2 regions of the Aeromicrobium choanae genome follow, and region 2 is predicted to be linked to the other one. Evidence: riboswitches for the same ligand, from Rfam matches in the RefSeq annotation. Region 2 holds a riboswitch; the other holds the start of a gene.
What was found. A riboswitch is a leader RNA that binds a small molecule or an ion and turns the genes downstream of it on or off. The one in region 2 is predicted to bind S-adenosylmethionine.
Positions count from the first base shown of each region.

Region 1: it holds a riboswitch for S-adenosylmethionine, as region 2 does, so the genes downstream of both, B5D60_RS01835 (aminotransferase class V-fold PLP-dependent enzyme) here and thrC (threonine synthase) in region 2, are expected to answer to the same signal.

Region 1 is NZ_LT796768.1:373,101-388,453, reverse strand. It holds gene B5D60_RS01845 (fibronectin type III domain-containing protein) at 1-594, opposite strand, end outside; gene B5D60_RS01840 (dicarboxylate/amino acid:cation symporter) at 631-2,088, opposite strand; SAM riboswitch class IV at 2,248-2,369, shown strand; gene B5D60_RS01835 (aminotransferase class V-fold PLP-dependent enzyme) at 2,385-3,734, shown strand; gene B5D60_RS01830 (alkyl/aryl-sulfatase) at 3,851-5,740, shown strand; gene B5D60_RS01825 (SulP family inorganic anion transporter) at 5,745-7,418, shown strand; gene B5D60_RS01820 (bile acid:sodium symporter family protein) at 7,410-8,264, opposite strand; gene B5D60_RS01815 (SHOCT domain-containing protein) at 8,413-8,790, shown strand; gene B5D60_RS01810 (tyrosine-protein phosphatase) at 8,846-9,655, shown strand; gene B5D60_RS01805 (DUF7144 family membrane protein) at 9,659-10,078, shown strand; gene B5D60_RS01800 (GNAT family N-acetyltransferase) at 10,106-10,579, opposite strand; gene B5D60_RS01795 (ABC transporter ATP-binding protein) at 10,637-11,425, opposite strand; gene B5D60_RS01790 (taurine ABC transporter substrate-binding protein) at 11,422-12,480, opposite strand; gene B5D60_RS01785 (ABC transporter permease) at 12,483-13,349, opposite strand; gene B5D60_RS01780 (LLM class flavin-dependent oxidoreductase) at 13,346-14,485, opposite strand; gene B5D60_RS01775 (Bcr/CflA family efflux MFS transporter) at 14,651-15,353, shown strand, end outside.
Region 2 is NZ_LT796768.1:2,041,440-2,056,792, reverse strand. It holds gene B5D60_RS09870 (sugar transferase) at 1-455, opposite strand, end outside; gene B5D60_RS09865 (acyltransferase) at 909-1,658, opposite strand; gene groL (chaperonin GroEL) at 1,727-3,364, opposite strand; gene B5D60_RS09855 (cold-shock protein) at 3,485-3,688, opposite strand; gene B5D60_RS09850 (ubiquitin-like small modifier protein 1) at 3,788-4,066, opposite strand; gene thrC (threonine synthase) at 4,099-5,379, opposite strand; SAM riboswitch class I at 5,373-5,485, opposite strand; gene otsB (trehalose-phosphatase) at 5,555-6,328, opposite strand; gene B5D60_RS09835 (LytR C-terminal domain-containing protein) at 6,359-6,925, opposite strand; gene B5D60_RS09830 (DUF3263 domain-containing protein) at 6,927-7,217, opposite strand; gene B5D60_RS09825 (alpha,alpha-trehalose-phosphate synthase (UDP-forming)) at 7,329-8,753, shown strand; gene B5D60_RS09820 (MFS transporter) at 8,743-10,056, shown strand; gene B5D60_RS09815 (pyridoxal phosphate-dependent decarboxylase family protein) at 10,046-11,455, shown strand; gene B5D60_RS09810 (GNAT family N-acetyltransferase) at 11,458-12,045, shown strand; gene B5D60_RS09805 (MFS transporter) at 12,047-13,297, opposite strand; gene B5D60_RS09800 (MFS transporter) at 13,350-14,495, shown strand; gene B5D60_RS09795 (uracil-DNA glycosylase) at 14,492-15,163, shown strand; gene B5D60_RS09790 (AI-2E family transporter) at 15,173-15,353, shown strand, end outside.

The DNA of each region.
Region 1 (15,353 bases), 1.7 Mb from region 2:
GACACTCTCCAGCTCGGCGTCGGGGCTGGGCTGCCAGGTCACGGTGACGTCCTTGCCGTCGACCTTCAGCACCGGCGCGGCCGGGGCGGAGGGAGCGCCCTCGGCGACGACCTCGTTCTCGTCGACCCCGAGCTCGTCGGCGCCCGCCGCGGGAGCGCCCGTCCCCGTGGTCTTGTCCGTGGGCTTCGTCGTCGGCTTCGCGGTGGGCTTCGTGGCCGGCTTGGTGGTCGGCTTCGTCGTGGGCTTGGCCGTCGGCTTCGGCGCCGGCTCCGCCTTGATCTCGTCGGCGTACTTCACGTCCTTCGGGTTGCCCTGCCAGATGCCGGTCTTGCGGCTGGGGAGGACGTACTTGCCGTCGTCGTCCTGGTAGCAGCCGTTGATCGGGGTGCACCACTGGTCGCTGGGCAGGGCGTCGAGGGCCCGGCCGTTGTCGTCGTTGAGGCACGGCTGGTCGTCACCGCCGTCGACCCACGTGATGCTCGCGGCCGACGCGGGCACGAACAGGCCCTGACCCGACAGCAGGATCGTGGTGCCGAGCAGGAACGCCAGGAGCAGGTGCAGGGGCCGGGGGAGACGGCGCTGGGTGGTGGTCACGGGGGGACTCCTTCGGAAGAGGTGTGGGTCGGGTGGTCAGCGGGCGCCGAGGGATCGGCGCGGTTCGGTGGGGCGGTCGTCGATCGAGCAGGCGCCGACCGGCACCCCCGACGGGACGGTGACGTCGCCCAGGGCGGCGTCGAGGCGCTCGCGCGCCGAGGCCTCGTGGGGGACGACGGCCTGCTTGCGACCGGCGAAGACGTCGTCGTCGAGGCGGCCGGCCCGGCGGGCGACGACGGTGGTGACGACCGCCGCGGCCGTCACGTTCGTCATGGTGCGAGCCATGTCGACGATCGCGCTGATGGGCAGCGTGAGGATGACGACCTCGAGCGGGAGCCCGGCGGCGGCCAGCACGGTGGTCGCGACGATCGTGGCCGTCCCGGGCACTCCGGCAGTGCCGATCGACACCACGAGGCACAGCACCACGAGCAGCGCGTAGTCGGCCAGGCCGTAGCTCAGGCCCAGCCCGTTGACGGCGTACACGGCCAGCATCACGGGCCAGATCCCCGCGCAGCCGGGCATCCCGATGGTGGTGCCGAGCGGCGCGGTGAAGCCCGCGATGTCGGACGGCACGCCCACGCGCTGGGTGAGGACCATGGTGGTGACGGGCAGCGTGCCCGCGCTGCTCTGGGTGGTGAACGCGGTGCTCTGCGCCGGGAAGATCTTGCGGAAGAACGCCAGCGGGCTCACGTGGGCCGCGGAGCGCAGGATCACGGCGTTGACGACGAACGTGTGGGCGAAGCAGGCGACGTAGCCGACGATGAGCAGGCTCAGCAGCGACAGCAGCTGGTCGCGCCTGCCGACGGCCGAGGAGGCGGCGCCGGCGGTCAGCACGAGCACGGCGTAGGGCGTCAGGGCGATGACGAAGCCGACGGCCCGGTAGATGATCACGCGGCCGGCCTCGACGAGGCTCAGGAAGGGCGCCACCTTCTGGGGCGAGCGCTCGGCCACCAGCGCGGTCGCCACCGCGATCAGCAGCGTGAAGACGATGATCGGGATGATGTTGTTCTCCGACACGTCCTTGACGATGTTCGTCGGGAAGAAGCCGATGAAGACCTCGGCGAACGGCTTCTGGATCTCGTCGAGCGACCGCGTGTCGACGCCCGCGGTCTCCAGGTCGGCGTTCCTGCCGATCCCCAGCTCGAGGGTCAGGCCGAGCGTGAGCAGGATCGCGATGAGGTTCGTCCCGAGCAGCCACAGCGTCGAGGAGACGCCGATCGTGCGCAGCTTCGCGGTCGATCCCAGCGACGTGACGCTGGACAGGATCGAGACGATCACCAGCGGCGCCACGATGGCGAGCAGCAGGTTGATGTAGATCCGGCCGATCGGCGCGAGGTAGTCGACGTGGTCGCGGAACACGACCCCGACGGCGGCGCCGACGACCAGCGCGCCGATCGTGAGCACGGCGAAGTTGACGCCGATGCGTCCCAGGACCCACACACCCGCGAACAGGCCGAACGTCACGGCCAGGGCCACCAGGTTCCACGTGTCCACGTGGCTCCTCCTCGAGATCGGCGCGGGTCGGATCCCGAGCGCTGAGGCTGATCCTGTCGGTCCGCCGCGCCGTCTCCGACGCATCTCAGAATGAGAGACAGCGTCCGCATGTTGAGATATGCCGTGGTAGCCGAGCAGCGCTGGCAGGCTCCTGCCCACGGTCACGAGTGCCAGCGCGTCTCGACGCACAGCCCCGGCTTGCTGGTCGGCAACCCTCCTCGCGGTGGGGTGCTCCGGGTGACGACCGGGCCCCGGCCGACCGGCCTGGGCAAGCGCGAGTCTCCCGGAGGTCCTCCATGTCGTCTTCCCTGTCCCACGTCGACTGTCCGCTGCTGCCCCTGGTGGGCGCCGACGTCACGGTCCCGCTCGTCGACGGGCGCGTGGTGCGTCACGTCAACCTCGACGGCGCCGCCAGCGCGCCGGCGCTCGTCTCGGTCGCCGAGCGCGTCAACGCCGTCCTGCCCTGGTACGCCAGCGTCCACCGCGGCGCCGGCTACGCCTCGCAGGTGTCGACCGCGCTGTACGAGCAGGCGCGCCGCGCGGTCGGCGCCTTCGTCGGAGAGCGGTCCGGGGACGTCACGATCTTCACCCGCAACACCACGGACGCGACCAACCTGCTGGCCGGGGCGGTGCCCGGGCGCGTGCTGGTGCTCGACGTGGAGCACCACGCGAACCTGCTGCCGTGGCGCCGCAGCCTCGGTGGGTGCGAGGTGATCGGCGTCCAGCCCACGGTGGCCGCCTCGCTGAAGGCGCTGGCGTCCGCGCTCTCGAGCCGGCAAGTTGCCCTCGTGGCGGTGACCGGGGCGTCGAACGTGACCGGCGAGTCCCTTCCGCTCGACGCGCTCGTCGACCTCGCCCACCGGTACGGCGCGCGGGTCTTCGTCGACGGCGCCCAGCTGTTGGCCCATCGTGGGCTCTCGCTGGCGGAGTCGGGGGTCGACTACGTCGCCTTCTCCGGCCACAAGCTGCACGCGCCGTTCGGCGCCGGGGCGCTCGTGGGACGCGGCGACTGGCTCGAGGGAGTCGAGCCCTACCTGGCGGGTGGCGGTGCCGTCCGTCGGATCACCGAGGACGAGGTCGAGTGGACCGACGGCCCGGCGCGGCACGAGGCGGGCACCCCGAACCTCATCGGCGCGGTCGCGCTCGCGTCCGCGGCCGAGGCGCTCTCGTCGCTGCCGCCCGAGCGGGTCGCCGCGCACGAGTCCGCGCTCCGGTCGAGGCTCGTGGAGGGGCTGGCCGACGTGCCCGGCGCCGAGGTGGCGCGCATCTGGACGGACTCGGCCGAGCCGATCGGTGTCGTCACCTTCCGCGTCGAGGGGGTGGATCCCGGGCTGCTCGCGGCGTTCCTGGCCGCCGAGCACGGCGTGTCCGTCCGCGACGGCCGCTTCTGCGCCCACCCGCTGCTCGACCGCCTCGGCTGGGGCGAGGGCGCGATCCGTGCGAGCGTCGGCGTCGGCAGTCAGGCCGAGGACGTCGAGCGCCTGCTGGACGGAGTGCGCGCCTGGGTCTCGGGGGAGCGGTCCGCCGAGTACCGCCGTGAGGCGGGCGTCTGGGTCGTCGCGAACGACCCGCGGCCCACGCCGGCCTCGCTCGACGTCGACCGGCTCGTCGCCACTGCCGCCGCCTGCGCGCCGGTCGGGGTCTGACGGGCGGGGCGCAGAAGCGCCTCATCCCGACGGAATGATGCGAGCCGGGCGCGTCCGATCCACGATGGAGGGGCGGACATCTTCGTCCCCTGTCGAGACCGAGAGGACCACGCATCATGGCGACGACGCCGAAGGATCCCGAGCCCACGATCGTCGACCAGCAGCGCGACGTGCTCGAGCGGCTCCCCTTCTCCGACACCCGTGACTTCGAGGACGCCGAGCGCGGACTCATCGCGCGGCTCGAGCCGGGCGCGATCCGCAACGCCGCCGGCGACGTCGTCTGGGACGGAGACACCTACGACTTCGTCGGGGGTGAGGCCCCTGACAGCGTCAACCCCAGCCTGTGGCGTCAGTCGACCCTCGTGGCCCGCCAGGGACTCTTCGAGGTCGTCGAGGGGATCTACCAGGTGCGCGGGTTCGACCTGTCGAACGTCACGTTCGTCGAGGGTGACACGGGCGTCATCGTCATCGACCCGCTGATTTCGCAGGAGACGGCCGCTGCCGCCATCGCGCTGTACCGCGAGCACCGCGGGGACCGTCGCGTCACGGCGGTGATCTACACGCATTGCCACGTCGACCACTTCGGAGGCGTCCGCGGCGTGGTCGACGAGGCCGACGTGACGTCCGGACAGGTGCCGATCCTGGCGCCCGAGGGATTCCTCGAGCACGCGGTCGCCGAGAACGTCTACGCCGGCCCGGCGATGGGTCGTCGCGCGGGCTACATGTACGGCGCGGCGCTGGCGCGCGGGCCTCGCGGACAGGTGGGCGCCGGGCTCGGACAGACGACGTCGACCGGCACCGTCACGCTGATTCCCCCGACCCTCGACATCACCACGACCGGCCAGGAGGAGGTCGTCGACGGGGTGCGGATCATCTTCCAGATGGCTCCCGGCTCCGAGGCGCCAGCGGAGATGCACTTCTACTTCCCCGAGTTCAGGGCGCTGTGCGCCGCGGAGAACGCGACCCACACGCTGCACAACATCCTGACGCTCCGCGGTGCGGTGGTGCGCGACCCGCACGAGTGGTCCGGCTACCTGACGGAGGCGATCGACCTCTTCGCCGCCGACACCGACGTCGTCTTCGCGTCCCACCACTGGCCGACGTGGGGGAACGACCGGGTGGTGGAGTTCCTCACCGCGCAGCGCGACCTGTACGGGTACCTGCACGACCAGACCCTGCGGATGCTGAACCAGGGCATGGTCGGCCCGGAGATCGCTGAGGCGATCGAGCTGCCGCCGGCGCTGGAGAACGCTTGGCACGCGCGCGGCTACTACGGCTCCGTGAGCCACAACGTGAAGGCGATCTACCAGCGCTACCTGGGCTGGTTCGACGGCAACCCGGCGCACCTGTGGGAGCACGTCCCGGTCGAGCGTGCGAAGCGCTACGTCAGGCTCGCCGGCGGCATCGACGCGATCGTCGCCGCGGCCGAGGAGGCGTTCGCCGAGGGCGACTACCGCTGGGCCGCGGAGATCGGCAATCACGCCGTGTTCGCCGAGCCGGAGCACGCGGGAGCCCGGGAGGTGCTCGCCGACACCTACGAGCAGCTCGGATACGGCTCCGAGAACGGCACGTGGCGCGACTTCTACCTCTCCGGCGCCGTGGAGCTGCGCGACGGCCAGTTCGGAACGCCCACGGAGACCAACGCGCCCGACGTCCTCGGTCAGCTCACGCCGGAGATGCTGTTCGACGCGATCGCGATCCAGGTCAACGGACCTCGTGCGTGGGACGCGAAGCTCTCGATCGACGTCGTGCTGACGGACGCCGACCAGCGGTACCGGCTGTGGCTCGCGAACGGCGTCCTCACCTACAGTGCCCGGCCCCAGAAAGGTGATCCCGACGCCACGATCACGGCCACGCGTCGCGCACTCCCCGCGCTCGCGGGCGGGCTCGACGCGGCCGGTCTGGCGGCCGCCGGGATCGAGATCAGCGGTGACGCGAGCGCTCTCGGCACGCTGACCTCGGTCCTCGATCCGGGGGACAAGAACTTCGCCATCGTCACCCCGTGACACCGTGAACCCGTCGAAGCTGGGCAGGCCCACCCGACAGGACGCCGTCTCGGGATTCGTGACGGGGCTCTTCAGCATCCCCGAGGGGATGGCCTACGCCAGCATCGGCGGGTTCAACCCGCTGCTGGGCCTGTACTCGGGCATGGTGTCGACCGCGGTCGGCGCGGTGTTCAACCGCACGGTGCTCATGGTCACGACGCTGACCTCGGCGATCGCGCTGACCTCGCAGAGCGTCCTGTCCGAGGCGGGGCTGAAGGCCGACGACATCGGCAATGTGGCGATGCTGACGGTGCTCGTCGGCGTCATCATGGTCGTGTTCGGGCTGCTGCGGATGGGCTCGCTCATGAGCTTCGTGTCCAACGCGGTGATGACGGGCTTCACGACGGGCATCGCCGTGCAGATCATCGCGGGGGTGATCGGGGACGCGACGGACTACGAGACCGATCGGCACAACACGCTCGCCAAGTTCGTCGACGCGGCCACCCACGTCGGTCAGTGGGACCCGGTCGCCGTCGCGGTCGCCGTCGGCACGGTGATCGCCTGGGCGCTGGCGCACGCGGTGCGGCGGCTCGAGCCGTTCGCGATCCTCATCGCGCTGGTGGTGGCCACCGTCGCGGTGGTCGTCGTGGGGGCGGACGTGGAGCAGGTCGGTGACATCGGGGCCATTCCGAACGCCCTGCCGGCTCCCGTCATGCCCGACTGGTCGGCGATCCCGGACCTGCTGGTCGGGGCGGTGGCCGTGGCGCTCGTCGCGCTGGCGCAGGCCGCCGGCATCGGCGCGGCGGTCCCGAACCCGGACGGCTCGCGCACCAGCGTGTCCGGCGACTTCACGGCCCAGGGCGTGGCGAATCTCGCCGGCGGCTTCTTCCAGGCACTCCCGACGGGCGGTTCGCTCTCGCGCACCGGTGTCGCGACCAGCGCCGGGGCGCAGACGCGCTGGGCCGGGATCTTCGCCGGCATCTTCCTCGCCGCGATCGTGCTGGTCGCCGGCAGCACGGCCGAGCTGATCCCGATGCCCGTCATCGGCGGCCTGATCATCGTCATCGGCGCCGAGCTGATCGTGGGCAGGCTCCCGGACATCAAGCTCGTGCTGCGCACGGGCGTCCTGCCCGCCGTGGCCATGGTCGCCACCTTCCTGGCCACGACGGAGCTGCCGCTGCAGCAGGCGATCCTGCTCGGGGCAGGCATCTCGATGCTGCTGTTCTGCGTGCGCGCCCAGCAGCAGGCCCGGATCCGCGCACTCGTGCGCGACGACGACGGGCACTGGCGGACCGAGGACGTCCCCGAGGTGCTCGCGCCGTACTCGGTCACGGTCCTGCACTACGAGGGTGTGAGTCTGTTCGCCGAGGTCAACCGGCTCGACGAGTCCTGGCCATCCCTGGCCGACACGCACGACGCCGTGGTCATCTTCCACGTCCGCACGCTGCCGGACGTGCCGTCGTCGACCTTCCTCAAGGCGATCGAGAACCGCGCCACGAAGCTGGCCGAGCACCACTGCCGGCTCATGGTCGTGGGGATGGATCCGGGCCTCAGGCGGGTGGTCGAGCGCACCGGGGTGGCCGCCGCGCTGGGTCCGGAGAACCTCGTGGAGCGCACCGACGTGTTCTTCCAAGCCCTCGACCGGGCCCACGAGGAGGCGCAGGCCTGGGTCGACGCTCGACGGGCGGCGTCAGGCTGAGTCGGACTCGGCGCCGCGCCGCTTGCCCAGTTCGCCGGCCAGCACGATCAGCAGGATCGGTAGGACGAGTGCGGCGACCAGTGTCGTGACGACGACGTCCGGGCCGAGCGACGCGGCGATCACGAGCGCGGCGGAGATGTTCCGCTGTGCCGCACCGAGACCCAGGACGAGCCGGTCCCCGGACTCCCGGCCGAGCCCACCGGCCCAGCCGGCCACCAGCCCGGCCACGATCACGACGACGGTCCCGACGAAGATCCACGAGCCGATCGACGCGAAGACCTCGCGCCACGTCACGAGCAGCCCCGACACGATGCCGACCGCAAGGCCCACGGTCGAGGCCTGCGTGAAGCCGCCGACGACGTCGCCCGCGAAGCCGGCGTAGCGCGCCCTGACCACGAGTCCCAGGCCGAGCGGGACCAGCATGAACAGGATGAGCGACTGGGCGATGTCCCCCGCGGAGACGGTGGCGCCCTCGACCGCCAGTGGCACGACCACCGGGGCGAACGCCACGGTCACGACCATCAGCAGGACCATCACACCGACCGCGAGTGGCTGGCTGCCGTGCGCCAGCTTGGCCAGGGTCGGCAGGAACGGGGCGCCGGCACAGCACCCCACGAGGATGATCGCCGCGCTCGTCGCGTCGTCCATCGGCAGAGCGCGCGCCGCGACGATCGCGACGAGCGGGACCACCACGAAGTTCGCGGCAAGCGCACCGACCACCAGGCGAGGGTCCTTCAGCGGCGTCAGGACCTGCTGCATCGTGAGGCCGAGCCCGAGCCCGGCCATGCCCGCCACCACGAAGGTCAGGATCCCGACCTGGGTGATCACGGTCAGCACGTCGGCCATGGGCGCTCTCCTTCGTCTCGGCCGTCTTGGCCGTCTTGGGACAGGTTGGACCGGCAGGACCCGACGCGCACCACCCGGACGAGATGATCCGAGGACTCACCCACGCTGAGTGATTACGGGGGGAGTGCCAAGGTGCCAGAGTCGGTCCATGGACAGTTTCTGGGAGTTCTTCTGGTGGACCGTGTCGATCTTCCTCTTCATGGGCTACCTGATCGTCTTGTTCCACGTCATCATCGATCTGTTCCGCGACAACGAGCTGTCGGGGTGGTGGAAGGCGATCTGGGTCTTCTTCCTCATCCTCGTGCCCGCGCTCGCGGCCCTGGTCTACCTGATCGCGCGCGGCGGCGGCATGGCCCGTCGCTCGGCCGCCGAGATGAACCAGGCCCGTGCCGAGACCGACGCCTACATACGTACGGTGGCGTCGACGTCGCCCGCGGACCAGATCACCTCGGCCAAGCAGCTGCTCGACTCCGGCGCGATCAGCCAGGAGGAGTTCGACGTGCTCAAGGCGAAGGCGCTGGCCTGAAAGCCGAGCGTCGCGACCTGCGGGCCGGATCGTGATGAGCCACGACCGGGCCCCGATGACCAGCCGGAGCGATCCGAGCCGGCTGGCGTCCGCGCCGAACCTTCGCGATCTCGGCGGCTGGCCCGTCCGCGGCGGGGGCACGGTGCGTCGCGGTGAGGTCTACCGGTCGGCCGGACTGGGACGGGTCACGCCTGAGGACCTGACCGTGGTGACGGGCCTGGGACTTCGCGCGGTCTACGACCTCAGGACGGTCGCCGAGCGCGACCTGCACCCCGACGTGCTGCCGATCGGGGTCGACGCCGTGGCGCTCGACGTGCTCGCCGACAGCAGCCAGAACGCGGCGGCGTCCATCGACGAGCTCCTGGGCGACCCGGTTGCGATCAGCGCAGTCCTCGCCGACGGTCGCGCGACCGACCTGCTGGCAGAGGCCTACCGCGACATCGTCCGGCTGGACTCCGCTCGCCACGCCTACGGAGAGCTCTTCACCCGGCTCGCCGACGGCGCGAGGCGGCCTGCCCTGTTCCACTGCACGACGGGCAAGGACCGCACGGGCTGGGCCGCGGCCGTGCTGCTCCTGCTGCTGGGGGTCGACGAGGAGCACGTGCGCGCGGACTACCTGCGCACGAACGACGACCTGCTCCCCGCCCTGCAGCCGATGCTCGACGACTTCGCCGGTCGGGGCGGCGATCCGGAACTGCTGCTGCCGGTCCTGGGAGTCCGGGGGGAGTACCTGGACGCCGCGCTGGCCCAGCTGCGCACCGAGCATGACTCGGTCGAGGACTACGTCCGCAACGGGCTCGGCGTCGCCGGGTCCGCGCTCGACGCGCTGCGGACGGGATTGATCGATGGACAACCGAAGGAGTGAAGGATGAGCGACTACCAAGCCCCCAAGCCCACCGAGCGGGAGAACGCGATCTCTTCGGGCGTGCTCGCCTTCGCAGGCGCGATGCTGGCGACGGTCGGCGTGTTCCAGGTCCTGGCCGCGATCTCGGCCCTGGCGAAGGACGACCTCTACGTGGCCGGGCAGGAGTACGTCTACCAGCTGAGCCTCACGGGCTGGGGGTGGATCCACCTCGTCATCGGCGGCCTCGCGATCGCCGTCGGCGTGTGCCTGCTGCTGGGCAAGGCCTGGGCCGTCCTGACCGGCGCCGGGCTCGCGGCGATCGGCGCGATCGTGTCCTTCGCGTGGATGCCCTACTACCCGTGGTGGTCGGTCATCATCATCGTCTTCAACGTCGTGGTCATGTGGGCCACGGTGACCCAGATGAACGCTCGCGACCGCACCTGACGCCGGGGGTCAGTGCCCGGCAGGTGGTCAGAGCGGCAGCTTGAAGCCCTCGTGGCTGGCCTCGTACCCGAGGGTCTCGTAGAAGTGGTGGGCGTCGGCGCGACGCTTGTCCGACGTGAGCTGGGCGAGCGTGGCGCCGCGCTCCACGCCCCACGCGTGGGCCCGGGCGAAGAGCGCCGTCCCGAGACCTGAGCCGCGCGTCGACGACGCGACGCGGACGCCCTCGATCAGCAGCCGCTTCGTGCCGCCGCGAGACAGTCCCGGGATGATCGTCAGCTGCATCGTGGCGACGACGGTCCCGGCCTCGTCGCGTGCCGCCAGCAGGAGGTGCGCGTCGTCGCGGTCGATCTCGTGGAACGCCTCGACGTACGGCGCGAGGTCCGCCGACTCGCGCCCGGCCCCGATGGCGTCGTCCGTCAGCAGCCCGACGATCGCCGGCACGTCCGCCTCGGTGGCCCGCGCGAGCTCGAAGACCTGACCGTCCAGCGTGAGGGTGTCCATGTCCCGAGTCTGGCAGGGCGCACACGAACCCCCGACGCACGGATCTGGCACCGGGCGTCAGTGGCGGATGGCCTCCCGCACCCGCGCGGCGAGGGCGGCGAACTCGGGCAGGGCGCGCAGCTCCTCCGGCGCGACCTGGTGCTCGGCGGTGGAGAAGCGCGCGGACTCGTCGAGCACGACGCGCCCCGGGCGCGGGCTCATCACGAGCACCCGCGTGCCGAGGAAGACGGCCTCCTCGACGTCGTGCGTGATGAACAGGATCGTCTTGCCGGTCTCGCGCCAGATCGTGAGCAGCTCGTCCTGCAGGCGCTCGCGCGTGAGCGCGTCGAGGGCGCCGAACGGCTCGTCCATCAGCACGATCTCGGGATCGTTGGCCAGCACCCGCGCGATCTGGGCGCGCTGCTGCATGCCACCCGAGAGCTCGTAGGGGCGCAGGCCAGCGGCGTCGCCGAGACCCACGAGCTCGAGGTAGCGGTCGGCGATCGCCAGGCGCTCGGTCTTCGAGGCACCCCGCAGCCTCGGCCCGAGTGCCACGTTCGCCCGCACGTCGAGCCAGGGGTAGAGCGTGGGCCGCTGGAAGACGACGCCGCGCTCGGCGCCCGGCCCCGAGACCGGGCGGCCGCCCACCGTGATCGACCCGCCGGTGGGCGACTCGAATCCCGCCACGAGCCGCAGCAGGGTCGTCTTGCCGCAGCCGGACGGCCCCGCGAGGGTCACGAACGCGCCGGGCTCGATCACCAGGTCGATCCCGGCGAGGGCGTGCACCTCGCCGTCGCGGGCGCTGAACCGGTGGTCCAGGCCCGCGACGGCGACCGCGAGGTCGTGCCGCACGGTGTCGACGGTCATGACGCGGCGGCCTCCGCGGGCGCCGGGTTCACGCCGCCCGTGTAGACCGACTCGTCCTCGACCTTCGAGATGCCGTCCTGCGTCAACAGGAACTTCGCCGTGCTGAACAGGTCGGCTCCGAGCTTGCCGCCCAGGTAGTCCGGCTCCGCCTGCTCGGCCGCGTCGAGGAACACGAAGCCCTCGAACAGCTGCTGGGCCTCCTCGGTGGAGACGCCCACCTCGACCGCGACGCTCTCGGCCGCCTTCTCCGGCTCGTCCTTGATCTGCTTGACCGCGTAGTCCTGCGCCCTCGCCCAGACCTCGAGCACCTCCGGGTTGGCCTCGACGAACGCGTTGTCGGCGATGGCGAGGTCGAACGTGGGCTTGCCGGCCTTCGCGGTGTCCTCGCTGGAGAGGATCACCTCGCCGCCCTGCTGGCGCAGCTCGCTCAGCGTCGGGTCCCAGATCCACGCCGCGTCGATGTCGCCACGGCCCCAGGCGGGAGCGATCTGCTCGGGCTCGGAGTTGATCAGCTTGTAGTCCTTCGCGTCCTCACCGGCGTCGGCGATCGCCTGCAGCAGCGAGAAGTGCGCCGTGGAGCCGAAGGGCGTGGCAATGGTCCTGCCCTTGAGGCCGGCGATGTCGGTGGCGTCCACGCCGTCGCGCACGATGAGCGACTCGGCCGTGCCGATGACGTCGTGGATCCACACCACCGAGACCGGCAGGTTGAGCGGCGCCGAGAGCGCCTTGGTGCTGGGGGAGGAGCCCGCCAGGCCGATGTCGAGGCTGCCGCCGCCGAAGGCCTGGACGACGTCGCCGCCGGAGGCGAAGTTGCTCCACTTCACGGTGGCGTTCGGCAGGCAGTTCTCGAGCACCCGCTGGTCCTTCACGATCACGTCGCCGTTCGGGATCTTCTGGTAGCCCAGGCGGAGGGTGCCGGTGAAGTCCTCGTTGGCCTCGAACGGGCAGTCGCCGGCGGAGGCCTCGGCCTCGTCGCCTCCGACTCCGCAGGCGCCGAGCGCCAGGGTCAGCACGGTCGCGGCGGAGGCCGCGAGGATCTTCAGGGGGACGTGCATGGTCAGTCCTTCCCTCGCCACGGGACGAGTGCTTTCTCGATGGTGCGGATGAGTGCGTCAAGGGCGATCGCGGTGAGGCCGATGACGATGATGCAGGCGACCGACAGGGCGATCTTGTTCTGCGTTCCCGAGAGGTAGGCCAGGCCCCCGATGCCCGGGATCCCGTTCACCAGCTCGGCTGCGACGACCGTGGTCCACGCGAACCCCACGGCGACGCGCACGCCGCTGAGGATGTCGGGGAGGGTGGCCGGCAGCAGCACCGTGGTGACCGTCTGGCGCCGGGTGGCGCCGAGCGTGCGGATCGCGTGCAGCTGGTCCTCGCGCACCCCGCGCACGCCGTTGACCGTGGCCAGGGCGATGGGTGGGAACGAGGCGAGGAACAGCAGCCAGATCTTCGAGGCGTCGTAGATCCCGAACCAGGCGACGAGGAAGCCGATGTAGGCCAGCGGCGGGATCGAGCGCAGGAAGTCGACGTAGGGGCCGAGCAGGGTGCCCGCCCAGTCGACCGTGCCCATGAACAGCCCGAGCGGGATGCCCACGACGATCGCCGCGGCGAGACCCGCGCCGATGCGCTGGAGGCTCACCAGCAGGTGCTCCCAGAGGAAGTAGCCCTCCTCGCCGCGCACCACCCGGTCGACGCCACCGCCGATCGGGTGGTTCGTGTTCGCCCGGACGAAGGCGTCCCAGACCTCCCGCGGGCTCGGGGTGAGGTAGCTCGGGGAGACCACGTCGGACGCCGCCACGACGGACCACACGAGCAGCAGCACGGCGAGCGTGGCTGCGTGCGGCCACCAGCGGCGGACGCGGGAGGGGCGCCGCGCCGGGCGGGTGCGCGGCGCGGCGGTGGCGGTGGCGGTGGCGGTGCTCACGTCACGAGTCCGCGACGGCGCAAGATCGGCAGGACGCCCTCGGCGAACCAGTAGGCCTCCTCGACGTGCGGGTAGCCCGACATCACGAACTCCTCGATCCCCACGGCGGCGTACTGCTCGATCAGGTCGGCCGCCTCGGTGTGGCTGCCGACCAGTGCCGTGCCGGCGCCGCTGCGCATGAGGCCCACCCCCGCCCACAGGCCGGGGTGCACCTCGAGCGAGTGCGCGTCGCCGCGGTCGAACGTGCCGCCGTGCAGTTCGCGCATGCGGCGCTGGCCCTCGGACTCGCTCGCGGCGAGCGTCTCCTGCGCCTTCGCGACAGCGGCGGGATCGAGCCCGGCGAGCATGTCGTTCGCCACCTGCCAGGCGTCCTCGGACCGGTCGCGGGTGATCGAGTGCAGCCGCACCCCGAAGCGGACCTTGCGCCCCTCGTCCTCGGCGAGCTTGCGGATCCACTCCACCTTCTGGGCCACGGCCTCGGGCGGCTCGCCCCAGGTCAGGTAGACGTCGGTGTGGGCCGCGGTCACGGGTCCGGCCGCGGCGGACGACCCTCCGAGGTAGATCTCGGGCACGACGCCGGGCTGCCGCGTCCGCGCGTCGGTGACGTCGTAGTACTCGCCGGTGAAGTCGCTGCCCGCCTCGGTGAAGGCGTCGCGGAAGACCTGGATGAACTCGGCGGCGCGGTCGTAGCGACCGTCCTTCTGCACGCGGTCGCCGAACCGGAGCTGCTCCGACGGATCTCCGCCGACCACCACGTTGAGCAGCAGCCGGTTGTCCGAGATGCGCTGGAAGGTCGAGGCCATCTGGGCCAGCAGCGTGGGGCTGATCAGGCCGGGGCGCAGGGCCACCAGGAACTTCAGCCGCGTGGTCTGGGGGATGAGCGCGGAGGCCACGACCCAGGCGTCCTCGCACGGCGTGCCGGTGGGCGTGAGCACGGCGTCGAAGCCGAGGTCCTCGGCCGTGCGGGCGACGTGGGCCAGGTAGCGCAGGTCGGGCTCGCGGTAGCGACCGGCGGTGTCGGGGGTGCCGCCGTCGCGACCCAGGTCGGTGGGCACGCTGTGGCCGCCGCCGACGAGGGCACGGCTGTCGCCGGTCGTGGGCAGGAACCAGTCGAAGGTCAGGGACGCGGCGGTCATGGGAGGTCCTTCGGTCGGGGACGAGGTGAAGCGGTTGTCCAGTAAACCGCAAGACTTACTCGTCTTTGACGGTGTCCATCTGGTGAGCGGCGAGGCCGCGCACCCCTGCGGACATGCCGTGCGGCGCAGGGGAATGGATCGTCCGGGCCGGGCACTGACTCGCACATGACCCTGACGACCACGACTCCCGCGCGCTCGCGTCCTGCGACCCTGTCGACGCGGCGACTCGCGCTGTTCGCCTTCATCGCGGCCGCCTCACCGCTGGCGATCGATCTCTACCTGGCGAGCTTCCCGGCGATCGCCGCGGACCTGCGGACCACCCCGGCGATGGTGCAGCTGACCCTGACGGCGTACATCGCGGGAGTCGCGATCGGCCAGCCGATCTGGGGTCCGCTGTCCGACCGGTACGGCCGCCGCCGGCCCCTCGTGGTCAGCAACGCGCTGACGCTCATGGCCTCGCTCGTGGTGGTGCTGGCGCCGACGATCGAGACGCTCGTGACGGCTCGCTTCGTGCAGGCGCTGGCGGCGGCCGCGGGGATGGTCGTGGTCCGCGCGATGATCTCCGACCTCACCGAGGGGCTCGAGGGCGTGCGGGCGCTGGCCCTGATGATGACCGTCCACGCCGTCGTCCCGGTGGTGGCGCCCGTCCTCGGCGGCGTGCTCGCCACGGTGCTGCCGTGGCGCGGGGTGCTGGGCGTCTTCGCGGCGTTCGTGGCGCTGCAGCTGGTGGCGTCGGTGCTGCTCGTGCGCGAGTCGCTGCCGCCGGCCAGGCGCGCGCGGCGGCTCTCGTACCTCGACCTCGCGCGGGTGATGCGACGCGGCGCGTTCGTCGTGCACTCCACCACCGTCGGCCTGGCGGTCGGCGCGG
Region 2 (15,353 bases):
GCGGGACCCACCAGCAGCGTGGGCACCCGGCGCAGGGCCGTGCGGTGCACCAGCGCGGAGGCCACGATCAGCGAGGCGGTCACGCTCAGGACGACGACGGCGGCGCGCAGCTCGGCCGAGACGACGTCGGACAGGACGAGGGTGGCCAGCGCGCCCAGCGCGAGGACCGCGATCAGCCGCTTGGCCGGTCGCAGCGATCCCGCTCGCTCGTAGGCCGGCAGCGCTGCCAGGCTGAAGCCGAGCCACAGGACGACGCCGGCGGACAGGGCCGTGAGGGCCCCGGGCGCCATGCCGACGACGAGGCCGGCGACGATCGTTCCCACGAGCACGACGAGGTGCCCGACGAGTCCCTGGCGGATCAGTGCTTCCAGTGACGAACGCCCCGTGGGCATCGCCGTGAGTTCCCGGTGGACCGAAGGTGATCCGGTACCGGAGTCGCTGGTGATGGGCTCCACCAGACGCAGCGGAAGGACGGTTTCATCGCGCCCGTCGATCGCTGAAGTCATGCCAACTCCCCAATGCGCACCTGCGGTGTCGTGCTGCGGACCCCTCCGCCTCACCGCGGCACACGTGCCGTCGTGTCTGCGTACTCAGCCAAGAGCGTCGTTGAGTGGTGCCGATACAAGCCCGTAGGCTAGCCCCCCGGCCCGGTTCCCCCGCACCCGATGTCTCCCTCCGCCGGATTCCCCCTCCGACGGCCACCGAATGACGCGATGCCCCTGTCTTTCTCCTCGAAAGTAGGCCATGGCGGGACGTGTGTCAGGGCATTCCGCAAATTCCCGCATGTAGCGCACGTCACATTCACCCAGACTGCAGTTTGTCGTGATCCATGCAGGCGAACGCATCGATTCGCGCACGAGCCTCAGGGGTAACTTGAAGTTTCGGGCATCAACCGCGATTTCCCGCGCTCACGGGGCGTCGTCGAACGACCACGTGGTTCCCTCACGCACCACACGCCCCGGAGACCCCGCCACCACCACGTTTGCGGGCACCTTCTGACCCCTCACGACGGCCCTCATTCCGACGCAGACATGGTCGCCGATCTCGACGTGACCCGAGACCACCGACTCGCGGCACAGCCACACGTGGTGACCGATGCGGATCGTGGCCCCGAAGGGGTTGAGCCGCTCCCCCGTGACCGCGTCCTCGAGCCGGTGCATGTCGTCGGTGGCGATGTAGACCCCGGCCGCCCACAGCTGGTCGCCCGCGGCCACGACACGGCCGCCGTTGCGCGCGTCGACGACGGGCGCCCTGGTGGCCACGAGGGGCCCGTGCAGGACGATCGAGGACCCCGCGCCGCAGTAGAGCTCGCCTGCCGTGAGCACGACGCGCTCGTCGAGGAAGACGGTCGCCTCGTTCCCGCCGACGAGCAGCGACGTCAGGTGGTCCATCGGGGCACCGACCACGATCAGCGCGTCCTGGAAGTAGAAGGTCGTCAGCGCCGCCACGACGTGGTCGGGCAGCCGCGCGCCGGGCGCCACGTACAGCGCGTTGTCGAGGTCGTTCCACCAGGAGGGCAGCGGTCCGTCCATCCGTCGCCAGTCGATCGCGTCGAGGCGGGCCGGGTCCACGCCCGCTGCGACGAGCCGGGCCCGGTGCTCGGGCGTCATCGCGTCGTCGGTCCGGGAGAGCTCCAGCCACGTGGTCACGCCGGACATCCTCCCACCCCCGGACGCACGGGACCCCGGCACCTGTGAGGTGCCGGGGTCCCGTGGAACAGCGGGAATCAGAAGCCCATGCCACCCATGCCACCCATGTCGCCCATGTCGGGGGCGCCGGCCGCGCCCGCGGGCTCCGGCTTGTCGGCCACGACGGCCTCGGTGGTCAGGAACAGCGCGGCGATCGACGCGGCGTTCTGCAGCGCCGAGCGCGTGACCTTGGCCGGATCGATGATGCCGGTCGCGATCATGTCGACGTACTCGCCGGTGGCCGCGTTGAGGCCGTGACCCTGCTCGAGGTTCGCGACCTTCTCCGCCACGACGCCGCCCTCGAGGCCGGCGTTGATGGCGATCTGCTTCAGCGGGGCCGAGGTCGCGACGCGGACGATGTTCGCGCCGGTGGCCTCGTCACCCTCGAGCTCGAGCTTCTCGAACGCGGCCTTGCTGGCCTGGACGAGCGCGACACCGCCGCCGGGGACGATGCCCTCCTCAACGGCCGCCTTGGCGTTGCGGACGGCGTCCTCGATGCGGTGCTTGCGCTCCTTGAGCTCGACCTCGGTGGCCGCGCCGACCTTGATGACGGCCACGCCGCCGGCCAGCTTCGCGAGGCGCTCCTGGAGCTTCTCGCGGTCGTAGTCCGAGTCGCTGTTCTCGATCTCGGCCTTGATCTGCGCCACGCGGCCCTGGATCTGGGCCTCGTCGCCGCCACCCTCGACGATGGTGGTCTCGTCCTTGGACGTGACGACCTTGCGAGCGGTGCCGAGCAGCGTCAGGTCGGCGTTCTCGAGCTTGAGGCCGACCTCCTCGCTGATGACCTCGCCACCGGTGAGGATCGCGATGTCGGTCAGCATCGCCTTGCGACGGTCACCGAAGCCGGGCGCCTTGATGGCGACGGACTTGAAGGTGCCCTTCAGCTTGTTGACGATGAGGGTGGCCAGCGCCTCGCCCTCGACGTCCTCGGCGATGATCGCCAGCGGCTTGCCGGTCTGCATGACCTTCTCCAGCACCGGGACCATGTCCTTGACGGTGCTGATCTTGCTGTTGACGATCAGGATGTACGGATCCTCGAGCACGGTCTCCATGCGCTCGGGGTCGGTGACGAAGTAGCCCGACAGGTGACCCTTGTCGAAGCGCATGCCCTCGGTCAGCTCGAGGTCGAGGCCGAACGTGTTCGACTCCTCGACCGTGATGACGCCTTCCTTGCCGACCTTGTCCATCGCCTCGGCGATGATCTCGCCGACCGTGGTGTCAGCGGCGGAGATGGAGGCGGTGGAGGCGATCTGCTCCTTGGTCTCGACGTCCTTCGCCATGGCGAGCAGCTGCTCGCTGATGGCCTCGACGGCGATCTCGATGCCCTTCTTCAGGCCCATCGGGTTGGCGCCGGCGGCGACGTTGCGCAGACCCTCGCGCACGAGCGCCTGGGCCAGGACGGTGGCGGTGGTGGTGCCGTCACCCGCGACGTCGTCGGTCTTCTTGGCGACCTCCTTGACGAGCTCGGCACCGATCTTCTCGTAGGGATCCTCGAGCTCGATCTCCTTGGCGATGGAGACGCCGTCGTTCGTGATCGTGGGGGCTCCCCACTTCTTCTCCAGGACGACGTTCCGGCCCTTGGGGCCGAGGGTGACCTTCACGGCGTCGGCGAGCTGGTTCATGCCCCGCTCGAGCCCGCGCCGGGCTTCTTCGTTGAATGCGATGGACTTGGCCATGGGTGCGTGTCTCCGACATAAGTAGAAGTGGAACTAGCACTCTCACTATACGAGTGCTAATCCCCACCGTTCAAGCGACCCCGCACCCGAGGTCGCCCGATGCACCAGTCCCCCGAAGCACTAGTGCAGGGGCTGCACGTTCTCGGCCTCACGTCCCTTGGGGCCGTCGACGATCTCCAGCTCGACGTTCTGGCCGTCCTCCAGGGTCTTGAACCCGTTGATCGCGATCTTGGACCAGTGGACGAAGACGTCGTCCTGGCCCTCGACGGCGATGAAGCCGTAACCCTTGTCGGAGTTGAACCACTTGACGGTGCCATGCACCATGAGACCACCTTGTTCTGCGCGGAAAGGTCCGCGGCCGGACCAGAGCCAGCGTATCGGCAGCAGGCCCGATCCTCCTACGCGGGATTGCTCGGGAGGGACTCAGCAGCCGCCGGCGACGGCCGGGATGACCGAGATCTGGGTGCCGTCGGGCGTGCGGGTGTCGAGGCCCTCGGCGAAGCGGACGTCCTCCTCCGCCACGTAGACGTTCACGAAGCGGCGCAGCTTGCCGTCCTCGTCGACGATCCGCGCGCGGATGCCGGGGTAGGTCGACTCGAGCGACTCCAGCACGTCGCTGAGGCGGTCGCCCTCGGCGCTGACCTGGGACTCGTCGTTCGTGTAGCTGCGCAGGATCGTGGGGATGCGGACGGACACGGCCATGGGGCTCTCCTCGGGTGGGTCGGTCGGACGGCTCAGGCGATGCCGGCCGCGGTGAAGGCGTCGTAGGTGGGGGCGATGGTGGCGCGGGCGCCGACGGACCCGGAGACGGCGTCGAGCGTCTTGAGGCCGTGACCGGTGTTGATCACCACGGTCTCCAGCTCCGGGTCGAGCTGGCCGGTCTCGACCAGCTTCTTCAGGACGGCGACGGTCGTGCCGCCCGCCGTCTCGGTGAAGATGCCCTCGGTGCGGGCCAGCAGCACGATCCCCTCGCGGATCTGCTCGTCGTCGACCTCCTCGACGCCGCCGCCGGTGGAGCGGGCGATGTCGAGCACGTAGATGCCGTCGGCCGGATTGCCGATCGCGAGCGACTTGGCGATCGTGTCGGGCCGCACGGGCCGGATCGCGTCGACGCCGTCCTTGAACGCGGTGGCGACGGGGTTGCAGCCCGTGGCCTGCGCGCCGAACACGCGGTAGGGCTTGTCCTCGACCAGGCCGAGCGCGATGAGCTCGCCGAACGCCTTGTGCACCTTGGTCAGCTGCGAGCCGGAGGCGACGGGGATGACGATCTGGTCGGGCAGGCGCCAGCCGAGCTGCTCGGCGATCTCGTACCCGAGCGTCTTGGAGCCCTCGGCGTAGAACGGGCGCACGTTCACGTTGACGAAGGCCCAGCCGTCCTCCTCGCCGGCGATCTCGCTGGCCAGCTTGTTGACGTCGTCGTAGTTGCCGTCGACCGCGATGAGGTTCTCGGTGAAGATCGCCGAGTTCACCTGCTTGGGCGTCTCGAGGTTGCTCGGGATGAACACGACCGTGCGGATCCCGGCCCGCGCGCCGGCCGCGGCGACCGCGTTGGCGAGGTTGCCGGTGGAGGGGCAGGCGAAGACCTTGCTGCCGAACTCGCGCGCCGCGCTCAGCGCGCAGGCCACGACGCGGTCCTTGAAGGAGTTGGTGGGGTTGGTGCTGTCGTCCTTGACCCACAGCTTCGCCAGGCCGAGCTCGGCGGCGAGGTTGCGGGCGTCGAGCAGGCGGGTGAAGCCGGGCTCGAGGTTCGGGCTGCTCTCGATGTCGTCGGGGACGGGCAGCAGCGCCTTGTAGCGCCAGATGTTGGCCGGCCCGGCCTCGATCTGCTCACGCGTGACCGTGCCGAAGTCGTAGGCGATCTCCAGCGGGCCGAAGCAGTCGTAACAGGCGTAGTGGGGGCCGAGCTCGCGCGTGGCGCCGCACTCGCGGCACTTCAGGCCGGTGGCGGGGCCGAAGGCACCCTCGCGGAGGGTGCTGGTCTCGGGGGTCGTGACGCTCACGAAGACTCCATTCATCTCTCCGGGTCGACGTTCGACCGCGGACGGAATTAGCACCTGGCCGGTGATCGGCTGGTTGCTGGGGCTTCGTCGGGCCGTGTCCCTCTGCCCCTCGGGATGAGTGGCTTCAGACTAGGTGGCCGTCTCACGATACGTCCACTCCGTCCGGATGACGAGACGGTGACGCGGAGGCTCAGGCGGGCGCGAACCGGTCGGCGAGATCGCCGAGCCACGCGGCCACGGCGTCGGGGCCGTCGAGCACCACGTCGGCCAGCGCGACGAGCGCGTCCTGCTCGTCGGAGGCCGAGCACACGAGCGTGACGTCCATCCCCTGCTCGCGCAGGGCGATGCCCTCCTCGAAGGCCGGCAGGTCGCCGAGGTCGTCACCGGCGTAGATCACGGCGCCAGGCTCGACGCGGCCGACCACGCGCCGTAGGGTCTGGCCCTTGTCGGTGCCGGCGGAGCGCAGCTCGATCACCTGGCGGCCCGGCTCGAGGTGCAGGCCGACCTCGGCCGCGAGGGCCTCGATCTGGGGCCGCAGCTCGTCCAGCAGGCCCGGCGCGACGCCGCGGGTGTGCAGCGCGATCGCCAGTCCCTTGTCCTCGATCCGGATCCGGGAGGCGTCGTGCTCGACGAGCCACTGCGGCAGCCGCGCGGCGAGGTCGGAGACGGCCTGCGGGCGGTGCGGCCGACGCACCTCGCCGCTGGCGGCGTCCCAGCGCTCGGCCCCGTACTGGCCGCACACGACCATGCGATCGAGCCCCGGCCCGTCCTCGAAGCGGCCCAGTCGCCGCACCTGCTCCACCGGGCGCCCGGTGATGATCGTCAGCTCACGCAGCACCGGGCCCAGCCGGCGCAGGGCGGCCAGCGAGTCGGGATGGATCCAGGCCGATGCGGGGTCGTCGACGATCGGTGCGAGCGTGCCGTCGAAGTCGAGCGCGAGCAGCGTGCCCCCCGGTTCGGTCATGGGGAAAGTATGGCGCGGAGTCACGAGGACTCAGCGGGGGCTGGCCAGCACGACCGTGAGGTTGGTGCCGGACATGCCCGCGGTGGCGGGCATGAGACGCGAGATGGCCAGGTCGCCGCCGAGCAGCGCCGCCTCGCCCTGACGGCCCGCCGGGTAGTAGATCGTGTCCTGTGGCACGTTGCCGCGCCAGTCGGCGACCGCCCCGATCGTCCACCCGGCCGCACGCGCCTGACCGGCCACACGCCCCGCCAGGCCGCCGATCCCGACCTGGTTGTAGACCGAGACGCCGATCGAGCGCGTCGCCGCCGGCTCGGAGGTGGGCTCGGTGGTGGGCTCGGTCTTCGGCGTCGCGGACTTCTTCGGCTTGGGCTTGGCCGTCTTCTTCGCCGTGGCCTTCGCGGTGGGCGTGGGACCCGTCGTGGTGCGCTTCGCGGACTGCGCGGGGGCGGCGTCGTCGCGGACGGTCTCGATGATCGCCCACCCGCCGGCGACCCCCAGGATGAGCCACACCGCGGGCAGCACGATCACGGTCCAGGCCGGGCCGCGCCGTTCGGGGTCACGCCGGTCGTCGCGCGGTTCGAGCGGGGGCTGGTCCACTTCAGCGGTCGGAGCCGGTGCGTCGCGCCTGGCGCTGACGCTGGCGCTGCGAGCGGAGGCGGCGCAGGCGCTTGACCAGCAGCGGGTCGTGCGCGAGCGCGTCCTCGGAGTCGATCAGCGCGTTGAGGATCTGGTAGTACCGCGTCGAGGTCATGTCGAACTTGTCGCGGATCGCCTGCTCCTTGGCGCCGGCGTACTTCCACCACAGGCGTTCGAGCTCGAGCATCTCGCGGTCGCGGTCGGACAATGCGCCCGCGCTGACCACCTGGTCGTGACTCTCCACCGCTGCCATGTCCCTGATCGTACCGGCGGAATCACACCGTTGTCATTCCCCTGCCAGAATCCGGCGGGCGCGGACGCCCACTCCGGGGCGAGGGCACCCGTTCTCCCCTAAGGTGGCCCCATGGCGCCGGAGCAAGCTGACTTCCTCGTGATCGCCAACCGGCTGCCGGTGGACCGGCTGATCGACGCCGACGGCGCGATCTCCTGGCGCACGTCGCCCGGCGGGCTGGTCACCGCCCTCGAGCCCGTGATGAAGCTGCGCGGCGGTGCGTGGATCGGCTGGCACGGCGCCGCCGAGGAGGACCTCGAGGAGTTCGAGCACGACGGACTGCGCCTCGTGCCCGTGCCGCTGTCGGAGTCCGAGGTCGAGGAGTACTACGAGGGCTTCTCCAACGGCACGCTCTGGCCGCTCTACCACGACGTCGTCGTCACGCCCGAGTACCACCGCGAGTGGTGGGACGCCTACGTCACCGTGAACCGCCGCTTCGCCGAGAAGGCCGCCACGCTGGCCGCGCCCGGCGCCGTGGTGTGGGTGCAGGACTACCAGCTGCAGTTGGTGCCGCAGATGCTGCGCGAGCTGCGCCCCGACCTGCTGATCGGGTTCTTCCTCCACATCCCCTTCCCGCCCACCGAGCTGTTCCAGCAGCTGCCGTGGCGGCGCCAGATCCTCGAGGGCCTGCTCGGCGCCGACCTCGTCGGCTTCCAGATGCCCGGCGGTGCGCAGAACTTCGCCCGCCTCGTGCGTCAGCGCGTGGGTCACCGCACCGTGCGCGACACGGTGTTCCTGCCCGACGGCCGCAAGGTGCTCGCCCGGGCCTACCCGATCTCGATCGACGCGCGCGGCTTCGAGCAGCTCTCGCGCACCCCCGAGGTCACGGCCCGCGCTCAGGAGATCCGCGACAGCCTGGGCAATCCGCGCCACGTGCTCATCGGCATCGACCGCCTCGACTACACCAAGGGCCTGCCGCAGCGGCTCCGCGCGTTCGGCGAGCTGGTCAGCGACGGCGTCATCGACGTGGACGACGCCGTCTTCGTCCAGGTGGCCACCCCGTCGCGCGAGCGCGTGCACCAGTACCGCGTCCTGCGCGACGACATCAACCGCCTCGTCGGGCGGATCAACGGCGACATGGGGCGCATCGGCCAGCAGCCGGTGCAGTACCTGCACGCGTCGTTCCCGCGCGAGGAGATGGCCGCGATGTACCGCGCCGCCGACGTCATGGTCGTCACTCCCCTGCGCGACGGCATGAACCTCGTAGCCAAGGAGTACATCGCCACCCGCTGGGACGACCGCGGCGCGCTCGTGCTCAGCGAGTTCGCCGGCGCCGCGGGCGAGCTCAAGCAGGCCTTCCAGGTCAACCCGCACGACATCAACGGCATGAAGGACGCGCTGCTGGGGGCGATGCGGGCCAATCCCGTCGACCTGCGCAAGCGGATGCGCGCCCTGCGCAAGCAGGTGATGGAGAACGACATCGAGCGCTGGGCCAACACCTTCCTGGCCGAGCTCGCGGCCGTGCGCGACATCGGGCCGTCCGACGGTGACGGCTGAGCTTCCCGCCCGGGTCCGCCGCGGGTACGCGCTCGGCAGTGTCGCGACCGGGACCTTCGGCACCGTTCCCGGGCTGCTGCTGCTGCCCTACCTGACCGACGAGATCGGCATCGGCGCGGCACTGGCCGGTGTCCTGGTCTTCGCCCCGAAGGCCTGGGACGTGGTCCTCAACCCGATCGCGGGGCGCATCAGCGACCGCTCGACCCATCCCGCGGGTCGCCGCCGGCCGTTCCTCGTCCGCGCCGGCCTCACGCTCGCGGTGCTCTTCGCCGTGATGTTCGCCGGGCCCTCCGAGCCGAGCGCGCTCGCCGCCGCGTGGGTGGCCGTGGCCTTCCTGGGCTGCGCGAGCGCCTACGCGTTCTTCCAGGTGCCGTACGTCGCGATGCCGGCCGAGCTGACCCTGGACTACGCCGAGCGCACGCGGCTCATGACGTGGCGCGTGGTGGTGCTGGCGCTGACGATCCTGCTGTCGGGCGCCACCGCGCCGATCGTGGCCGACCAGCTCGGTCACGCCGCGATGGGCGTCTACGTCGCGGTGCTCATCGCGCTCGGCGTGCTCGGGTCGTGGTGGGGCACCCGCGGCGCACCCGAGCACCCCACCGAGACCGCCGCCGGCACCTTCGCCGACCAGCTGCGGCTCGTGGCTGCGAACCCCGACTTCCGCGCGGTCCTGCTGACCTTCGTCGTGCAGGCCGCGGCCATCGGCACGGTGCTCGCCGGCGTGGCCTACGTCGCCGACGACCTGCTCGACAGCGCCGCCGCCAACACATTCCTCTTCGTGGCCTTCGTCGGACCGGCGCTGCTGGTGACGCCGCTGTGGGAGCGGTATGCGGCCACGCGGGGCAAGCGGTCGGGGTACGGACTGGCCACCGGGTTCCTCGTGGTCGGCATGGCCGCCCTGCTGACGGCCCATGCCGGGTGGACGGGCCTGACCTACGTCGCGGCCGCCCTCGTGGGCATCGGCTACGCCGGCGCCCAGGTGTTCCCCATGGCGATGCTGCCCGACGTCGCGGCCGACGACGCGCAGCGCAGCGGCTCGAACCGCATCGGCGTCTTCACGGGCGTGTGGACCGCGGGCGAGACGCTGGGGCTGGCCCTCGGGCCGGGGATCTTCGCGCTCGTGCTCACCGCGGGCGGCTACGTGTCCTCCACCGGCGACGTCACCGTGACCCAGCCCGACAGCGCCCGCCTCGCGATCGCCCTCGGGTTCTCGGTGCTGCCCGCCGCCCTGGCCGCCCTCAGCCTCGTGCTGCTGCGCGGCTACCGCCTCGACGACCGCCTCAGGAGCCTCGATGTCACCTGACCAGATCCTGGCCGAGCTCGCCGCTCGCCGGCAGGGGGACCTCCCCACGCACGGCGGCCGGACCCTGGCCTACGTGTACGACTCGGGCCTCGAGGAGGCCGACGAGGTGGCCCGGCAGGCGATCGCGATGTACGCCGCCACGAACGGCCTCGACCCCACCGCGTTCCCGAGCCTGCTGTCGATGGAGTCCGACCTCGTCGGATTCGCCCGATCGGCGCTGCACGGCGGCGACGAGGTGGTCGGCACCGTCACGTCGGGTGGCACCGAGTCGATCCTGCTGGCCGTGCAGACCGCCCGTGACGCGGCCGGCGTCGAGCGGCCGGCCATGGTGGTGCCCACCACGATCCACGCCGCGTTCGCGAAGGCGGCGCACTACTTCGGCGTCGAGCTCGTGACCGTGCCCGTGGGCCCGGGCCATCGCGCCGACGTCGCCGCCATGACCGAGACGATCGACCGGCTCGGCGACCGCGTGGTGCTGGTGGCCGCCTCCACGCCGTCGTACGCCCATGGCGTGATCGACCCCGTCGAGGACCTCGCGGCCGTCACCCGCGAGCGCGGCCTGCGGTTCCACGTGGACGCGTGCATCGGCGGCTGGATCCTCCCGTGGACCCCGGACGCTCCCGCGTGGGACTTCGCCGTGCCGGGGGTCACCAGCATCTCGGTTGACCTGCACAAGTACGCCTACACGCCCAAGGGGGTGTCGCTGCTGCTGCACGCCGACGCCGCCCTGCGCCGCCCCCAGTTCTTCGCGCACGCCGACTGGCCGGGCTACACGATGCTCAACTCCACCACCCAGTCCACCAAGTCGGGCGGACCACTGGCGGCCGCGTGGGCCGTGGTGCAGCTGATCGGCGACGAGGGCTACCGCGACCTCGTCCGGCGCACCCTCGACGGCACCCGACGGCTCGCCGAGGGCATCGAGGCCATCGACCACCTCCACCTCGTGGAGCGCCCCGACACCTCCCTCGTCGTGGTGGGCACCGACGACGCCGTGGACCCGTTCACGATCAGCGACCTGATGCTCGACCGCGGCTGGTTCGTCCAGCCGCAGATGCGGTTCGGCGACGAGCCCGCCAACCTGCACCTGACGATCTCGGCGGCCACCGCCGCGTCCGTGCCCGAGTTCCTGGAGGCGCTGCGCGAGTCCGTCGCGGCGGCCGCCGCCGCCGGCCCGATCCGGATCGACCCGCTGCTGGCCGAGGCCGCGGCCGGCCTGGATCCGGACACGCTCGACGACGAGGCCTTCGACGGCCTGCTCGCCCTGGCCGGCCTTGCCGGCGAGGGTGGCCAGGTCGCGGTGCCCGAGCGGCTCGGCCCCGTCAACGCCCTCGTCGACGTCGCTCCCCCGCGCGTCCGCGAGGCGCTGATGATCGCCTTCCTCGACCGGCTGACCCGCTGACCATGAGCGACCCCTGGACCACGCCGGCGACGCTGAGCGGCACCCTGGTGCGGCTCGAGGCGCTCCGGCCCGATCACGCCGCCAGCCTCGCCGCGGCCGGTGACGATCCCGTCGTCTTCGAGCACCTGCGCGGGTGGGACGTGATGACGCCCGAGGTGGCCGCCGCACGGATCGAGCGCACGCTGGCCAACCCGGCGCTCGTGCCGTGGGCGCAGGTCGACCTGCGCACCGGCGAGGTGGCCGGCATGACGTGCTTCTACGACGTCGACGCGGAGCTGCGCACGGTGGCGATCGGCCACACCTGGATCGGTCGTCGCTTCTGGCGCAACGGCCTGAACACCGAGGCCAAGCTGCTGCTCCTCACCCGCGCGTTCGACGAACTCGGCTGCGTCCGCGTCGTGTGGCACACCGACATCCGCAACGAACGGTCACAAGCGGCGATCGCCCGCCTCGGGGCGCAGCGTGAGGGCGTGCTGCGCAAGCACAAGCCGCGCGACGACGGGTCCTGGCGCGACACCGTGACGTTCTCGATGCTCGACGACGAGTGGCCGCAGGCCCGCGACCGGCTGGCCGCCGCGCTGCGGCGCTGACTCAGGAGACGATGCGGGCGTTGCGCAGGATCCGCTGCGTGGCCACCGAGACCACGAACGCCACCACCATCGCCCCGATCGTGACGGCGAAGGCGGGGGTGGGCCCCGACGGGCCGAACGCGCCGTCGGCGGCGCGGCCGGCGAGCGACGCGCCCGTGGCGTAGCCGAGGCCGGTGGCGCCGGCCATGAACGTCATGGCCGTGCCGATCCGCGCGGGCGGCACGATGAGGCCGGCCAGCGCGAACGCGCTGATCAGGTAGGGCGCCACCGCGAAGCCCAGCACCGCGATCACGGCGACGACCTGCGGGATCGTCTGCACGAGCAGCAGCGGCAGGGACAGCGCGACCATCGCCCCGGACGCCCACAGCATGCGCGTGGCGTAGAGCACGCTGACCGGGACGGCCGCGAGCGACAGTGCCGCGATCATGCTGCCGATGCCGAGGACGGCGTGGATGAGGCCGGCCACGTCAGGGTGGCCCTGCTGGGTGGCCAGGACCGTGGAGCCGGCCTGGATGCTGCCGAAGAACGTGCCCATGAGGTAGACGGCGAACGCCAGCACGATGAACGCGGCGGTCCACAGCTTCACGCCGTGCGTGGGCGCGTGCTCGCTGCCGCGGGGCACGAGCGCCGCGGTGCGGTGCACGGCGAACCAGGAGCCGAAGACGAGCAGCAGCACGGCGGCGGCCAGCAGCGCTCCGTCGGCCCCGACCAGCACGCCGAGGATGCCGACGAGCGCCGGGCCGAGCACGAAGGACGCCTCGTCCCCCGCACCCTCGTAGGAGAACGCCAGGTCGACGAAGCGGTTGACCTCGGACTCGCGGATGCGGCCCTCGTCGACCCGCAGGGCCAGGACCGGTCGCCACCGCACGCGGGCCAGCGGGCCGACCTGCGGCATCACGAGGCCGGTGAGCGCCGCGACCGCGATGAGGGCCCCGGAGGAGACGCCCCGGTCGGAGCAGACGACGATCGCGACGAGACCGATCGACCCGAGGATCGACTGCGTGAGCACGACGGGCCGCTGCCCGACCCGGTCGGCCGCCGCGCCGAAGAACGGGGAGCCGATCGCACTGGCGACCGCGAGCGCGCCCGCCGTGGCGCCGGCGATGCCGTACTTGCCGGTGGACTGGGCCACGAGCAGCAGCACGCCCATCTGGCTCATCGCGAGCGGGATGCGCCCCAGGAACGCCACCGCGACGAACGAGAATCCAGCTGCGCCCCAGAGGCGGCGGTAGTCGGTGATGGCAGAAGACACAACCCGCCCATGCTACCGGCCGGGCCCATCGACGCCCTCCTACACTCGTGCCGTGGTGGAAGCGACGATCGGGCGAGCACGGGTGGCGACCTCCACCCTCCTGTTCTCCAACGGCTTCCTGCTCGGGGCCTGGATCGTGCACATCCCCGTGGTCATGGATCGCACCGGGATCTCCGCGGCCACCCTCGGCACGCTGCTGCTGTGGATGGGCGCGTGCGCGTGGCTGGGCATGCAGGCCGCCGGCTTCTTCGTCGACCGCACCGGCAGCGCGCGCGCCGTCACGGTCGCCCTCGTGCTGATGTGCCTGTCCCTCCCGCTGCCGGGCCTGGCGACCGACGTGTGGACGCTGGCCGCCGCGCTCGGTCTCCTCGGCGCCACCAACGGCGTCGTCGACGTGGCCCAGAACGCCCAGGCGGTCACCGTCGAGCGGGCGTACGGCCGGCCGGTGATGTCCTCGTTCCACGCGTGGTTCTCCGCCGGCGGCTTCATCGCCTCGGCCCTCGGCGGCACCATGCTGGCGCTGGGCTGGCCCGTGCCCCTGGACTTCCTGGTATTCGCGCTGCTGGGCCTCGTGCTCGTCGCGCTCGTGCGGCCGCACCTGCTCGACCACGACGTGCAGGATCGCGAGGAGGGCCTCGAGCGGCCGCCGTGGACCGCCCGGATCGTGCTGCTCGGCGCGCTGGCGTTCGCGCTGATGCTCGCCGAGGGCGTGGCCTACGACTGGAGCACCGTGCACCTGCGCGACGAGCTCGGCACGACCGAGGCCGTGGCCGCGGTCGCCTACGGCGCCTTCAGCGCGACGATGTTCGTCACGCGGCTCGTGGTGGACCGCATCGTCGTCGTCACCGGACCGGGCCCCTTCGTGCGCTGGGCCTCGATCCTGGGAGCGATCGGCCTGGCGATCGCGATCGTCGCGCCCACGCCGGCGATCGCCATCCTCGGCTGGGCGGTGGTCGGGATCGGGCTCGCGGGGTGCGTGCCCCAGTTCTTCAGCGCGGCGGGCAACGTGGACCCCCGCCACGGCGCGGCGATCATCGCGCGGGTCACGGGCATGGGCTACGTGGCCCTGCTCAGCGGTCCCTCGATCATCGGGCTGCTGACCCACTGGGTGCCGCTCACCACGGCCTTCCTCGTCCCGCTCGCGCTGTGCCTCGTCGCCAGCGCGCTCGCACCCACCGCGCTGAGGAAGCCCGAGTGAGCCTCGAGCACCTGATGGCCCCGGACTGGGCCGAGGCGATGGAGCCCGTCGCACCCCAGATCGCGGCGATGGGCGACTTCCTGCGCGCCGAGGTCGCCGCCGGCCGCACCTACCTGCCCGAGCCGGACGCGATCTTCCGCGCCTTCCGCACCCCCCTGGCGCAGGTGCGGGTGCTCGTCACGGGCCAGGACCCCTACCCGACTCCCGGCCACCCGATGGGCCTGTCGTTCTCGGTCCGGCCCGACGTGCGGCCGCTGCCGCGCAGCCTGGCCAACATCTACCGCGAGCTCGAGGCCGACCTCGGCATCGCGCCGGCGCCGCACGGCGACCTGTCGGCGTGGGCCGACCGGGGCGTCATGCTGCTCAACCGCTGCCTGACCGTGCGACCCGGCGAGGCCGCCAGCCACCGCGGCCGCGGGTGGGAGGCGGTCACCGACCGCGCGATCGCCGCCCTCGTCGAGCGCGGTGGCCCGCTCGTCGCGATCCTGTGGGGCCGCGACGCCCAGTCGCTGGCGTCGCGCCTGGGCGACGTGCCCCGGATCGAGTCGGCCCATCCCAGTCCGCTGTCGGCATCGCGCGGGTTCTTCGGCTCGCGTCCCTTCAGCCGAGCCGACGCCGCCCTGGCCGCCCAGGGCGCGGAGCCGGTGGATTGGGAACTGCCCGGATAGGGTTGCGGAGTGACAGAGACACGCATCCGCGACCGGGCCGTGATGATCGACCAGGGCTTCGTCGTGCTCCAGCGCTGGGGCCTGCGCCTCATCGTCGTCGCCGCCGCCCTGTACGTGCTCGGCTGGGGCGTCGGACGCACCTGGATGATCTGGTTCCCCGTGTCGCTGGCGATCCTGTTCGCCACCGTGC